Regions from separate parts of the Streptomyces sp. NPDC051576 genome, predicted to be linked through region 3. Evidence: riboswitches for the same ligand, from Rfam matches in the RefSeq annotation. Region 3 holds a riboswitch; each other region holds the start of a gene.
What was found. A riboswitch is a leader RNA that binds a small molecule or an ion and turns the genes downstream of it on or off. The one in region 3 is predicted to bind cyclic di-AMP.

Region 1: linked by a shared signal. The riboswitch ahead of AB0M63_RS01000 (transglycosylase SLT domain-containing protein) and the one ahead of AB0M63_RS37520 (LysM peptidoglycan-binding domain-containing M23 family metallopeptidase) in region 3 are both predicted to bind cyclic di-AMP.
Region 2: linked by a shared signal. The riboswitch ahead of AB0M63_RS14225 (transglycosylase family protein) and the one ahead of AB0M63_RS37520 (LysM peptidoglycan-binding domain-containing M23 family metallopeptidase) in region 3 are both predicted to bind cyclic di-AMP.
Region 4: linked by a shared signal. The riboswitch ahead of AB0M63_RS19775 (C40 family peptidase) and the one ahead of AB0M63_RS37520 (LysM peptidoglycan-binding domain-containing M23 family metallopeptidase) in region 3 are both predicted to bind cyclic di-AMP.

The regions. Positions count from the first base shown of each region.
Region 1 covers NZ_JBFAZO010000001.1:211,934-215,391, forward strand. The annotation lists gene AB0M63_RS00990 (LacI family DNA-binding transcriptional regulator) at 1-300, shown strand, start outside; gene AB0M63_RS00995 (HAD family hydrolase) at 407-1,225, shown strand; gene AB0M63_RS01000 (transglycosylase SLT domain-containing protein) at 1,222-1,689, opposite strand; cyclic di-AMP (ydaO/yuaA leader) riboswitch at 1,695-1,896, opposite strand; gene AB0M63_RS01005 (CocE/NonD family hydrolase) at 2,128-3,458, opposite strand, start outside.
Region 2 covers NZ_JBFAZO010000004.1:119,209-122,666, forward strand. The annotation lists gene eno (phosphopyruvate hydratase) at 1-1,102, opposite strand, end outside; gene AB0M63_RS14225 (transglycosylase family protein) at 1,396-2,082, opposite strand; cyclic di-AMP (ydaO/yuaA leader) riboswitch at 2,086-2,257, opposite strand; gene AB0M63_RS14230 (transglycosylase family protein) at 2,451-3,422, opposite strand.
Region 3 covers NZ_JBFAZO010000014.1:73,002-76,459, forward strand. The annotation lists gene AB0M63_RS37510 (TetR/AcrR family transcriptional regulator) at 1-453, shown strand, start outside; gene AB0M63_RS37515 (SGNH/GDSL hydrolase family protein) at 560-1,345, opposite strand; gene AB0M63_RS37520 (LysM peptidoglycan-binding domain-containing M23 family metallopeptidase) at 1,545-2,459, opposite strand; cyclic di-AMP (ydaO/yuaA leader) riboswitch at 2,464-2,626, opposite strand; gene AB0M63_RS37525 (alpha-galactosidase) at 2,928-3,458, opposite strand, start outside.
Region 4 covers NZ_JBFAZO010000005.1:541,802-545,259, reverse strand. The annotation lists gene AB0M63_RS19790 (DUF397 domain-containing protein) at 1-191, opposite strand, end outside; gene AB0M63_RS19785 (helix-turn-helix transcriptional regulator) at 201-1,070, opposite strand; gene AB0M63_RS19780 (ATP-binding protein) at 1,283-1,741, shown strand; gene AB0M63_RS19775 (C40 family peptidase) at 1,826-2,299, opposite strand; cyclic di-AMP (ydaO/yuaA leader) riboswitch at 2,303-2,484, opposite strand; gene AB0M63_RS19770 (hypothetical protein) at 2,824-3,132, opposite strand; gene AB0M63_RS19765 (ATP-dependent Clp protease proteolytic subunit) at 3,140-3,458, opposite strand, start outside.

The DNA of each region.
Region 1 (3,458 bases), on a different contig from region 3:
CGCCGACTCCTCACCCAGGCCCCCGACATCGACGCGGTGTTCGTGGCCTCCGACCTCATGGCCCTCGGAGTCGTCAACACCCTTCAGCAGTCCGGCCGTTCGGTCCCCGATGACATCGCTGTCGGAGGCTTCGACGACTCGGCGGCGGCCACCTCCATCACCCCGGCCCTCACCACCATGCGCCAGCCCTACGACCGCATCAGCGCCGAGATGGTCCGGATGCTGCTGGCCCAGATCGCCGGCGAGGACACGGCGGGCGTCATCCTGCCGACGGAACTGGTCGTCCGGGAGTCGGCATAACGGTCTTCGCTGTAAAACCAACCGGAACACGGGTCAACGGATGTGAAGGCAGCAGCCGTCCGGTTCGTGTCGAGTCGGTGGGGCTTTCCATCCGTATTCTCTGATCATGGCCGCACCCCTCGCATATGCACTGATCGCCACCGACCTGGACGGGACGCTGCTGCGCGGCGACGACACGCTCTCCGACCGGTCCCTCGCCGCGCTGCGGCGGGCGGCGGCGGCCGGTGCCCGGCATCTCGTCGTCACCGGCCGGCCCGCCCCGAGAGTGCGGCCGCTCCTCGACGACCTCGGCTCCAGGGGGCTCGCGGTGTGCGGACAGGGCGCGCAGTTGTACGACGCCGGCGCGGACCGTCTGCTCTGGTCGGTCACCCTGGACCGGGAGTTGGCGGAGACCGCGCTCGGCAAGATCGAGGCCGAGGTGGGCCAGGTGTACGCGGCCGTGGACCAGGACGGGGTGGACGGCCTCACCCTCATCGAGCCCGGCTACCTCATGCCGCACCCCACGCTCCCCGCCGTACGGGTCGAGCGGCGGGACGACCTGTGGGCCGAGCCGATCAGCAAGGTGCTGCTGCGTCATCCCGCCCTGGCGGACGACGAGTTGGCGTGCACGGCGCGCTCGGTGGTGGGTTCGCTGGCCTCGGTCACCATGTCGGGCCCCGGCACCGTCGAACTCCAGCCACTCGGCATCACCAAGGCGACCGGCCTCGCCCTCGCCGCCCGGCACTTGGGCCTGACCCCGGCCGACACCATCGCCTTCGGCGACATGCCGAACGACATCCCGATGTTCGACTGGGCGGCCCACGGCGTGGCGATGGCCAACGCCCATCCCGAACTCAAGGCGGTGGCCGACGAGGTGACGACGTCGAACGAGGACGACGGCATCGCCGTCGTCCTCGAAAGACTGCTGCTGGACGCCGGTTTCTAGTAGGCGCCGTACACGTTGTCGATGGAGCCGTAGACCGCCGCCGCGTAGTTGCAGGCGGCGGTGATGTTCGCGACCGGGTCGTACGGGTCGTACGCCGTACCCGCCACGTGGTAGGCGTTGAACGTCGGGTCGATGACCTGGAGCAGGCCCTTCGACGGGGTGCCCGCCGCCGCGTTGGAGTCCCAGTTGTTGATGGCCCACGGGTTGCCGGAGGACTCACGGATCACGTTGCGGTAGATGCCGTTGTACGTGCCCGGAATCCCCTTCTGCGCCATGATCGCGAGGGACTCGCGGATCCAGCCGTCGAGGTTGTTGGTGTAGCCGGCGGCCGTGGTCGAGGTGGTCGTGGCGGCCGAGGCGGAGGTCGCGCCGACGATCGGCAGGGCGAGGATCGCGGCACCGGTGCCGAGGACGGCGAGGTTGCGGCCGAGGCGGGCGCGGCGGGACTGAGCGGTTGCAGGCATGACGAGGTTCCTCTCCGTCGCCTGCGAGGTGAGCTGTCGGGTTCGGGCTGGGAGGTGCCCGGCCGCGCCCTTGCGGACGTGACTTAACCCCAAGCCGTGCCGGTCGTGCCGACCGGTCCGGCGACTTACCTGGGTCCCCCGCTCCTGCCGTGCGAGATGTTCGTGACTGGGATACCGGACGGCGGCAGGATTCGGCGTTCCGCCCGACAGGCCGGGAACGTATGCGAGAGCACATGTCCGGAACAAGTGGCGGAATCACACCTAACCCCTATTGACCTTGGTCTGAGACGTATGGGGCACTTGATCCTTTGCGCGAGCCAAGGGTCAACTGTCAAACGCCGTAAGGGGAAACGCGGACAGAGCGGGACACAGGTCATCCACAGAAAAGCGTGACCCAACTCACGGGAGGATTAAGAACGGCAAATCGGGCATTCATCCTCAACTGGCAGTTCTCGGAATCCTTTTCTCCCAGGTTCGGTGAAAGATCACCTCTTCGCCTTCGGTGCAGATAACCTCATTCGAGGTAATAAAGTCCGTTTCGTCGCACGTGATCTCCGACCGTGTGCGCACGGTCGTGTCCCAGGCCGACTCCGGCCGGTGCAGCCGGATCGACCAGTCCGAGCGGGTGCGCGCCGACAGCGGATCCGACTCGTCGATCGTGTACGTCTCCAGCGCGTCCTCGGTGAACTCCAGGCCGTCGGGATACACGCGCGTCCCGCCGTAGCGCGGGTCGACCTCCAGCCGCCACTCGCCCTTCGCGACATCCCGCACGACCAGCCGCTCGGGCCGCGGCTCGTCCAGGGTGACCGGCTGGCTCACCCCGAGCGGCTCGGCCTCCTCGGGCTCCTCGAAACGGATGTCGTCGGTGCGAAGGTCATCCGTCAACTCCCGCTCCCGCACGGGGAGTTCGAGCGCGCTGCCCTCCGGGTCCAGGGTGAAGCCGGCCGCCGACTCCGGCTGGGGCCAGATCCACGGCCAGTACGCCGACGACACCGCGAGGCGGATGCGATGGCCGGGCGGGACGGCGTACCCGATGCCGTTCAGCTCGAAGGTCACGTCCTCGGTGGCACCCGGCGTCCACGGCACCGCCCGGTCCCGCCCGTGCCGCGCCGACAGGTTGAGCACGCCCCGGGTGACCAGGGTCGAGGAGCCGTCCGGGGCGACGTCGCACAGCCGGGCGATCACCTGCCCGCGCGGCACCGGGCAGGTCAGCCGCAGCCGCACCCTGGGCCGCCCCAGCACCCAGGTCTCGTCCGGCACCTCGAACTGGAAGCACGCCGACCGCGCGTCCTCGTCCCGCTGGTCCGGCGGCAGATCGGCGTCGTTCCCGAAGGGGAAGAACCGGCCCGCGTCCACACCGGTGTGCATGGGGGAGCGGACGATCACGGGCGCGCCGCGCAGACCGTACGTCGTCGTCTTGACGTGCGGCGAGGGCCAGGACGGCTCGCCGACCCAGCGGCCCGGCAGGGTGTCGTAGACCGTGGCCGGAGGGTGCGAGTCGCTGACGTAGGCGCGTAGTCGGGGGTCGTCGGTGACGCCGGTGTCCTCGCCCTTGAGCCAGTGGTCCCACCAGCGCAGGGTCTCCTGGAGGAAGCCGATCGCGGGGCCCGGCGGCAGACCCCGGTCGGGGTACTGGTGGGACCAGGGGCCGATCAGGCCGCGCACCCGGTCGGGCGGGAGGTGTTCGACGAGCCGTAGGACCGTGTCCCGGTACGGGTCGTGCCAGCCGCCCACCGCGAGGACCGCCGCGCTGATCGCGCCGTAGTCCT
Region 2 (3,458 bases), on a different contig from region 3:
CGGAGCGGTGGGACATCATGCACTTGAAGCCGTTGCGCTGGGCCATCTCGACGGCGTCCAGGGTCTCGGTCAGCGAGCCGATCTGGTTCACCTTGACGAGCAGGGCGTTGGCGATGCCCTCCTCGATGCCGCGGGCGAGGCGCTCGGGGTTGGTGACGAAGAGGTCGTCGCCGACGATCTGGACCTTCTCGCCCAGCTTGTCGGTGATGACCTTCCAGCCGGCCCAGTCGTCCTCGTACAGCGGGTCCTCGATGGAGACGAGCGGGTACGCGGAGACCAGATCCTCGTAGTACTCGGTCATCTCGGCGGCCGAGCGGGACTTGCCCTCGAACTCGTACTTGCCGTCCTTGTAGAACTCGGAGGCGGCTACATCAAGGGCCAGGGCAATCTGCTCGCCGGGGATGTAACCGGCCTGCTGGATGGCCTCGATGATGAGGTCGAGGGCGGCGCGGTTGGACTCCAGGTTCGGGGCGAAGCCGCCCTCGTCGCCGAGGCCGGTGGACAGGCCCTTGGTCTTCAGCACCTTCTTGAGGGTGTGGTAGACCTCGGCGCCCCAGCGCAGCGCCTCGGAGAAGGACTCCGCGCCGATGGGGGCGATCATGAACTCCTGGATGTCCACGTTCGAGTCGGCGTGCGAGCCGCCGTTCAGGATGTTCATCATCGGAACGGGCAGCAGGTGCGCGTTCGGGCCGCCCAGGTAGCGGAAGAGCGGGAGGTCACTGGCCTCGGACGCGGCGTGGGCGACGGCGAGGGAGACGCCGAGGATGGCGTTGGCGCCGAGCGAGCCCTTGTTGTCGGTGGCGTCCAGGTCGAACATCGCCTGGTCGATCAGGCGCTGCTCGGTGGCGTCGTAGCCGACGAGCTCCGGGCCGATCTGCTCGATGACGGCGAGGACGGCCTTCTCGACACCCTTGCCGCCGTAGCGGTTGGGGTCACCGTCACGCAGCTCGATGGCCTCGAAGGCACCCGTGGAGGCGCCGGACGGAACGGCGGCACGACCCGTGCTGCCGTCGTCGAGGCCGACCTCGACCTCGACCGTGGGGTTGCCTCGGGAGTCCAGGATTTCCCGGGCTACGACGACGTCGATGGACGGCACGAGCATCTCCTTCTTCAATGTGACGCGGCTACGCAGTACCGCGGTGGGCTCTGCGAGACGAGCCTAACCGGCTCCGGGCGATCGGCCAGTCTGTCGACCATCCCTTGAGCAGAACCGAGAGTAAATTGTTTCCGAACGGAACAAAAACCGGCACGGAAGCGGGCGCAAAAAAAGCCCCGCCCCGGTGCGTACGGGGGAACACGCACCGGAGCGGGGAGCCCGTGGGGGACGGGGGCGACCCTCACGAGGTCTCCATGGTGCAGTCCACGGATGTGAGGGCGCTGTGGTTCAGCTGAGTACTACTTAAGGTGGAGCTGCTGACCCGGGTAGATGAAGTCGGCGTCGTCGATGATGTCCTTGTTCAGCTTGAACAGCTTCTGCCAGCCGCCCTTCACCTTGTGCTTCTCGGCGATGGAGCTGAGGGTGTCACCCTTGACGACCTTGTACTCGCCGTCACCCTTCTTGACCTTCTTGCCGGTCGGGGTGGTGACGGTCTTCTTGGCGGCCGGGCGCTCGGCGGAGCGGGAGGCCGTCGTGTCGGAGGTGGAGCGCTCGCTGGTGCTGCTGCTCGACGAGCTGCCGCTGGAGGAGCTGGAGCTGCCGCCGGAGTAGGTGGCGCTCGACAGGCCGGTGCCGCAGACGGGCCAGGCGCCCTTGCCCTGGGAGGCGAGAACCTTCTCCGCCACGGCTATCTGCTGGGACTTGGAGGCCTGGTTCGCGGTGGAGGCGTAGGCGGTGCCGCCGTACGCGGCCCACGTCGAGGCGGAGAACTGGAGACCGCCGTAGTAGCCGTTGCCGGTGTTGATGGACCAGTTGCCGCCGGACTCGCACTGGGCGACCGTGTCCCACTCGGAGGCTGTGGCGGCGGAGGCGTTGCCGGCCGCCATGAGCGGGGCGGCGATGGCGACACCGGTCACGCCGGCGAGCGTGGCGACACGGGTGGCCTTGGACGGACGACGGTGCTTGCCCTTGCCGGAAAACAGCATGGAAGATCCCCTCACCGACGCCTGCGAGGTGAGCTGTCGGGTTCGGGCCGTGTGAGTTGCCCGGCCACGCACCTTGCGGTGCGCGACTTAACCCCAAGCCGGATCCAGCAGCCTCAACTGCCGGGCCCGGCACTTACCTTGGGTCCCCCGCTCCTGCCTACGGCGCTTGACGCGACGACTGTTCCCGGAAGCCGCTGGCAGGACTCGGCGTGTGCGGCAGCCGGGGCTCGTGGTGACGAGCGGCCTTGACCGTAGACAGGGAATCGGCGGAATTTCAAAGACGATCAGGGCTTCTGAGACTCATCCCACACTTTCACCAAAGCGGACATTCGGCGCGAAGTGTGACGTGAACTCCCGCTGTTTTCCTGCTACTTTCCGCCCGTTTCAGTGCTCACGTCCAAGGTCTGACCGGCGGCGATCCGGGTCGGATCGGCGCCTATCACCTTTTTGTTCTCGGCGTACAGCGCGCGCCATCCGCCGTCGAAGTCAAGGGAGTCGGCGATGGACGCGAGGGAGTCGCCGGCGCGGACGGTGTACGTCTTCGCCGTCACACCCTCCTCGGCGCTCGCCCCGCGATGCTTCCCGGTGCTCACCTGGTCGCTGCTTCCCTGATCGGTCGCACCACCGAGCGCGCCGGTGTCGACGAGGCTCCACTTCCCCACCGCCTGCTCCGAGTTGTCCGATTCGTCGAGTTTCGGAGAAGCGGAGGCCGAGTCGTCACTCTTCGAAGGAGTGGTGGACTTGTCGGACTTGGTGGAGTTGTCCGTCGGGGAGGATGAGGGACTGCTCGACGGGTCGGTGGCGGAGGAGTCGGACGAATCCGATGAATCCGATGAATTCGAGCCCGTACTGCCGGAGTCGGACAGGCCGGACGAGTCCGAGGTGCCGGAGGAGTCGGTGGAGTCCGTCTCACTGGCCGACGGCGAGTCGCTCGCGACGCCCGTGTCGACGTTCGTCGAACCCGAGGTCGTGGTGAGGCCGGAGAGCAGGGCGCAGGTGGTCCACGCGGAGGTGCCCTTGGCGTCGAGGATCTTCTCGGCGACGGCTATCTGCTGGGAGCGGCTGGCCAGGTCGGCGCTCGGGGCGTAGGCGAGGCCGCCGTACTTGTCCCAGTCGTCCTGGGTCATCTGGAGCCCGCCGTAATAGCCGTTGCCGCTGTTCTCGCTCCAGGAGCCGCCGCTCTCGCACTCGGCCACCTTGTCCCAGGTGGTGCCGTCGGCGGCGTTCGCGGCGGCGGCGCCGAGCAGGGGGATGGCGATGGCGGAGCCGGTCACCCCGGCCGCGACGAGCAGAGCCGGAGCCTGACGGGGGCGACGGTGACGACCGTTCCCGGAGAGCATGCGGAGGCCTTTCGCGTGACAGCGGGGGGACCGCGC
Region 3 (3,458 bases):
AAACTGGTCGCCGCCGCGTTCGCCTTCGCCGCGGAGGACGACCTCGCGCATCTGCGCAAGCTGCTCGGCCGCCGGACGACCGCGCTACGGCGGCTGCGGTCCGCGGTGCGCTGGTACGCGCCGACCGGGCAGGCCAAGGGCTGGCGGCTGTGGATCGAGGGCTGGGCGGCGGCCCTGCGCGAACCCGCCCTCCTGGACGTCACTCGCGATCTCGACCGGCAGTGGAAGCAGGCGCTCGCGGAGGTCGTCGCCGAGGGAGTCGCCGCCGGCGAGTTCCGCTGCCCGGACCCGAACGGCACCGCCCTGCGCCTCACGGCCCTCCTCGACGGCCTCGCCGTACAACTGACGGCGTACGCGGGAGCGGTGCCGCGGGCGCGGGCCCTGGAGTGGGTGGACGAGGCACTCGCTCGCGAACTGGGTTTGGAACGGGCGGCGTTGACCGCCACGTCTTGAGTCGGGCGGCTGCGCGGTCGGGGTGACGGATCAGGGCTCGGCATACGCCGACACCCGCCCCGATAGAACGGCCCGCACGCGCGCGTGCGGGCCCAACCCCTCCCCCTCAGGCCACCGACTCGATCCGCATCTTGATGTCGTTCGGTGACAGCGCTCCCTTGGCCTCCACATGGTCGCCCGAGGACTCGCCGCGCAGTCGCCGCCCGATCCATGGCACCAGGTATTCGCGGGCCCAGTGCACGTCGTCGCGCCGGATGTCGAGCGGGCCGCGCGGTGGCAGCGGGGGCCAGGGCTGGTCCGGATCGGCCGGGACCTCCACGCCGAGGACCTGCCCGGCGCGGAGCGCCACGCGCGTGTGCCCCTCGGGAGAGAGGTGGAGCCGGTCGCCGTCCCAGGCCCGCCGGTCCTGGACCGTCTTCAGGGACCACAGGTCGAGCACCGGGCAGCCGTACCGGTCGGCGATGGCCCGCACATGGCCGTTGTACGTGGCGATCTTGCCGCGCAGATGCTTGAGCACGGGCACGCCACGGGTGTCGAAGCCGGTCGTCACCATGACGGTGCCGACGGCGGCGGTGAGGTCGGCGACCGCGCGTTCGAAGCGCTCGGCGACCTCGTCGGGGTCGGTGCCGGGACGGATGATGTCGTTGCCGCCCGCACAGAAGGAGACCAGGTCGGGGCCGATCTCCTTGGCGCGGGTGAGCTGGTCGGCCACGATCTGGTCGAGGAGTTTCCCGCGCACGGCGAGGTTGGTGTACTCGAAGTCGCCCTCGGGCCGCCGATCCGCGAGCAGTACCGCGAACCTGTCGGCCCAGCCGACCATCGCCCCGTCGGGCCCGGGGTCGCCGACGCCCTCGGTGAAGCTGTCCCCCACCGCCACGTACGACCCGATCACTGATCTGCTGTCACTCTTCGAATCGTCTGCCACGGCAACCATAATTCACCCTGGACTGTGACCTACGCGATCGTATTTACGGGTTGACGGTCGGTGAGATAAGCCACTTGTAAAGGGTTGTCCAAAGTCGGAATAAGTCTCTGATCAGGGGCGTTGACTACGGAACCGCCGCGCCCCTGACCAGGCGTCAGCACCGAACTCAGCCGACGGTGACTCCGTGCGAGCGGAGGTAGGCGACCGGGTCCACGTCCGAGCCGTAGTACGGCGTGGTCCGGATCTCGAAGTGCAGGTGCGGGCCGGTGACGTTCCCGGTCGCGCCGGAGAGGCCGATCTGCTGCCCCTCGGTCACGGTCTGGCCGGCCGAGACGGACAACTGCGACATGTGGGCGTACTGCGAGTACTCGCCGTCCGCGTGCCGGATCACGACCTCGTTGCCGTACGCGCCGTCGTAGGCCGCCGAGACGACCGTGCCCGCGGCGATCGCCTTGACGGTGGTGCCGGTCGGGACCACGAAGTCGACGCCCGTGTGGTAGCCGCTGGACCACATGCTGCCCGCGACGTGATAGCCGGTGCCGATGGTGGCACCGGTCACGGGAAGCGCGTAGCCGGTGGAGGTGCTCTTCGACGAAGAAGCCGAAGACGCCGAAGAAGAAGACGAAGAGGCGCTCGTCTTCGACGAGTTCGACGAGTTCGACGAGCTGGACGACTCGGTCTTGCCCGTCCCGCTCGTCGTGGCCTTCTGGCCGAGGGTGAGCTTCAAGCCCGGGTGGATCAGCGACGGATCGCCGCCGATGGCCTCGCGGTTGTCCTGGTAGAGCTTCTTCCAGCCGCCGGTGACGTTCTGGTCCTCGGCGATCTTCGCGAGCCAGTCGCCCGACCGCACCGAATACGTCTTGACGCCCGCCGACTTCGAGGCGGTCTTCTCGACGACCGTCTTCTCGGACGCCGGAACTGACTGAACCGCCTTTTCCGGAGCGGAAGTCGTGGTCGCGGCATGGGCGCCGGTGGCTCCCATGAGCGGAAGGGCGAGCGCTGCGCCGCCCGTTCCGGCTACGGCCATCGAGCGGGTGAGGCGCTGGGACTTCGGGCGGCGGTGCTTACCCTTCGCGGGCATGACGAATTCCTCTCCGGCGCCTGCGAGGTGAGCTGTCGGGTGCGGGCTGGAGATGCCCGGCCGCGCGCTGGTCGCGGCTTTACCCCAAGCCCGTTCCGGAGACCGGAACAGGCGTCCTACCTGTGGGTCCCCCGCTCCTGCCGCATTCGGGTGGGTGTGTGCGGAGTCCGGTCGGCGGCAGGATTGGGCGTCCGTCCGGATTGGTGGCGAACGTAAGCGAGGAAGACGCAAAGGGACAAGCAGGAGGTTCCACGGATTTGCGTTTCTTGTGGCCTCCTGTGGGAATTAACAGTCACCCTCCGTGAATTCCCACCGGACTCCCGCCTCAATTCCCCTGGAAAAGCACGCCAATTACGTGAACATGACGAACGACGTACGGTCACGAATATGACTCTGCTCACGTACCTTCTCCTCAGCTTCCTTTATTCCAGAGCGAGTTGGACTAAGGCTGCAATTAGGACAGAAGGTTCAGATGCGACGCAGTCGGAGAACCGTCGCATCAAGGTCACCGTGCAGCCCGGTGCGCAGTCCGTGGTGCAACAGGACCGCACCTCGGTGGACTTCGCCCGTTTCGAGACATTCGTACGACGCTGTCGGGTCGAGCCCACGCAGTCGGAGGGCAGGTACGGGCTCGCCGTAGTGCTGCGCCTGGAGGAGGGCAAGGACGACGGACTCCTCGCCGCGCACGTACTGCACCGCGCTCAGTCCACCCTGCGGCGGGCGCAGCCGGTGGAGGTCGCCGTGCTGGACGAGCGGGCGGATCTCCTTGTAGAGGTCCACCCACTGGCGGGCCTCGGCGAGTTCCTCCTCGGTCCACTCCGAGAGGTCGCCGCCCACGCCGAGCACTCCGGACATGGCACTCACGAACCGGAAGCGCAGACTGCTGACCCGGTCGTTGAGCTGGGTGTTCGGGCTGTCGGTGACCCAGGCCGCCATCACGCGCGCGGGATGGATCTGACTGAAGCCGTGCTGGATGGCGAGCCGGTCGAGCGGGTCGGT
Region 4 (3,458 bases), on a different contig from region 3:
TCGGGGGAGAAGAGCAGGGCGGGCCCTTGCGGGTCCTTCGAGTCGCGTACGGCGAGCAGCCCCGTGGCGGGGCCTGAGCGCGGACGGGCCGCCTCGACGCAGTTGTTCGCTCCCGTGCTGTAGCTGCTGCGCAGCCACCGCACACCGGACAGTTCGGTACTGGAAGGTACGTTCCGAGGCAGTGCAGACATGGTGCCTCCTTACGAGCCGTCACCTATCCCGGCGATGTGATCCAACGAATCCTCGGGCGAAAGGGCGTGGAACTGAAGGGTGTTGAAGGCCTCGCTGTAGGCCTCTAGGTCTTCTTTCCGTTCGAGGTAGAGGCTACTCGTCAAGTGGTCGAGAACAACCACGTCCAGATCAGAAGTGCTCGGAAAGGAGAAGATAACGAAAGGGCCGGTGATGCCGATGTGCGCTCCTGCGGCGAACGGCAGTACCTGAAGCCTGACTTGGGGCAGGCGCGCGGCCTCCACGAGCCGGTCGAGCTGCCGCGCCATCACGCCCGGCCCGCCGACCTCCCGCCGCAGCACCGCCTCGTCGAGGACCACGCTGAGCGACAGCGGCGGATCCGCGCGCAGCACGTCCTGCCGGGCCAGCCGCACCCGCACCAGCGTGTCGAGCCGCTCGGGCCCGTCGTTGTCGAGACCGCCCACCGCGGCCCGGGTCACCGCCCGGGCGTACTCGGGCGTCTGCAGCAGACCGGGGACCACCGACGTCTCCAGCGTGCGGATCGTGCTGGCCTGTGACTCCAGGCTGATGAAGTCCCGGTAGGCGGGCGGCAGTACACCGCGATAGGCGTGCCACCAGTGGTGCCGGCCGCCGCCGTCGTCCGAGCCCGCGAGCACGAGCAGCATGTCCCGGAGCTGCGCGTCACCGACCTGATAGGCGTCCAGAAGTAACCGGACGTCAGGCGGTTTCACGCCACTCGCGCCCGTCTCGATCCGGCTCACCTTCGACTGGTGCCAACCGACCAGCCGGGCCGCCTCCCCACTGGTGAGCCCCGCTTCCGCACGCAACGCGCGGAGTTCGGCGCCCAGTTTCCGGCGGCGCACCGCGGGACCGTACTGCATGGGTTTCTCCTTACTCCTTCCGAGCCGCCCAAATACGGTCTGAGGTCGCAGAGTTCACCGCTTCGAGCGACAGATATATGCATATCTTGGTGGATCGGCACCGTTACCGCCGAGGTAATGGCAGTCTGGCGAAGAAGCACCAGTCCGGGACCGTACTCGAACCATCCGCTCCGTGTCGGACACCGGTCCCGCGGGAAAGGGACGACCGCGCCATGGCAGACCATCTGGAAGCATCCGTCACTCTGCCGAGCGATCCCGCCTCGGTCTCCACCGCCCGCACCTACGTGGTCGGGACCCTCGTGGAATGGGGACTGCCGGCGGACACGGAGGCCGCCGACACCATCCGCCTCATCGTCTCCGAACTCGCCACCAACGCCGTACAGCACACCTTCGGACAGTCACCCACCTTCACGGTGGACATCGAGCTGGAGCGTGACGAACACCTGCGCATCGGAGTCACCGACAGCCACCCCCGCTTCCCCAAACGCCTGCCGGCCGCCGTCCAGCAGGACAACGGCCGGGGCATGGTCATCATCCGCTGGCTGACCGCGGAGTGCGGCGGCAAACTCAAGGTCAGGCCCACCAGGGAGGGCGGCAAGACGGTCTCCATCGAGGTGCCCTGGACGGTCCCGGCCCGGCCGGTGACCGCGGCGGGCCAGCAGGAGCCGTAGAACGCCCTGAAAACGTTTCGGGAACACCCGAGGGGGTGGCGGCCCGTCAGGTGGCCGCCACCCCCTCGGGAGGTTCAGCGAGGGTCAGCTGACCCGGCCGTACCAGACGCTCTTGGTCCAGATCTTCTGCAAGCGCACCACGTCCCCGGTCTTCGGGGCGTGCCAGATCTTTCCCTTCCCGGCGTAGATGCCGACGTGGTAGACGCTGGAACCCGAGTGGAAGAACACCAGGTCCCCGGCCTTGCGGCCCTTGGCCGAGACGTGGTGGGTCTTGTTGTACTGCTGGGCCGCCGTACGGGGCAGCCTCTTGCCCGCCTTCTTGTACGAGTAGAGCGTCAGCCCGGAGCAGTCGAAGCGGCTCGGCCCGGTGGCGCCGTACCGGTAGGGGGAGCCCTTCTTGGAAGCGGCCACCTGGAGTGCCTTCGTCGCGGGTGTCGCGGCCGCGGCGTCGGATGCGACGCCCGGGATCACGACGGAGCCGCCCACGGCGGCGATGGCGAAGGCCGAGGCCGTACCGGCCCGGACCATCAGCGACGGGACACGATTGAGCGCAGTCATGCGCAACCCTTCGTCAGCCGCCTGTGAAGGATGACCTGTCGGATTCGGGCTGGCGAAGTTGCCCGGCCGCAGACTCGCGGCTTCACCCCAAGGGCTGCTCGACCCGGTCATGGCGTGACCGTCCCGGCGACCCGTCGTGCTTGGGTCCTCCACTCCTGCCGATGCAATCCTGTCGACCTGTCATCCGGGCGGCGGCAGGACTCGGCGTCCGCCCGGATCGCCCCGCCGCTGCGGCGGGGTCTTGTCGTCAGACAGGGATCTTCACCTATCGATGTCCGAAAATCCCAACGGAACCGGGGATTTGTGGGGTTACTCACCACTCACCCGTTCGGGTGGACACCCCAGTGTTCGAAGGGGTGTCGAGGGGTGTGCACCCCTCGGACCAGCACCGGAGCACCTCATCCGGCCCTCGGTCTACGCCAGTTGCGCAAGCCCGGCGGCCTCACGGACGGAGGAGCGGCTACTCCGATCAGGGGTAAGCCGTTCGGCCCGTTTCGCCCACGCCCGCGAGGTCTCGGCGTGCCTCAACTGTCGGAGGGCGCGGGGACGGTGACGCGAGCCGTGCGGCGCTCCCCGTCCAGCACGCGCAGCGCCCGCGCGAGGGTGGGGGCGTGCAGCTCGGTCTCGCCCCGCTGGTGCATCAGGGCCAGCGCGTCCCGCAGCTCGGCCGCCTTGGCCACGAGTGCCTGAGCGGCCCTCAGGCCACGGTACGTGTCCCCGTGATGCGCCGGGTTGATACGGCCCAGCAGATCGGCCACATCCAGATAACGGTCGATCAACTCGCCCTCGGCACGCGTCAGCGCGGGCAGCGGCGGAAGCTCCGGCGGCAGCATCGCGGGCTCACTCCCCGCCCGGCTCGGTGAGCGAGGTCCTGCGGCTGGGCACGATCCGGTCCACCAGGCCGTATTCCAGGGCCTGTTGGGCGTCCAGGATCCGGTCCCGCTCGATGTCCGCGCTCACCTGCTCCACCGCCCGGCCCGTATGACGCGCCAGCAGTTCCTCCAGCCGGGACCGGGTGCGCGCCAACTCCTCGGCCTGGATGGCGAGATCACTCGCCTGACCCTGGACCGGCTCGGGCAGCGAGGGCTGGCGGATCACCATCCGCGCCCCCGGCAGCGCGGACCGCTTGCCCGGCGTCCCCGCCGCCAGCAGCACCGCG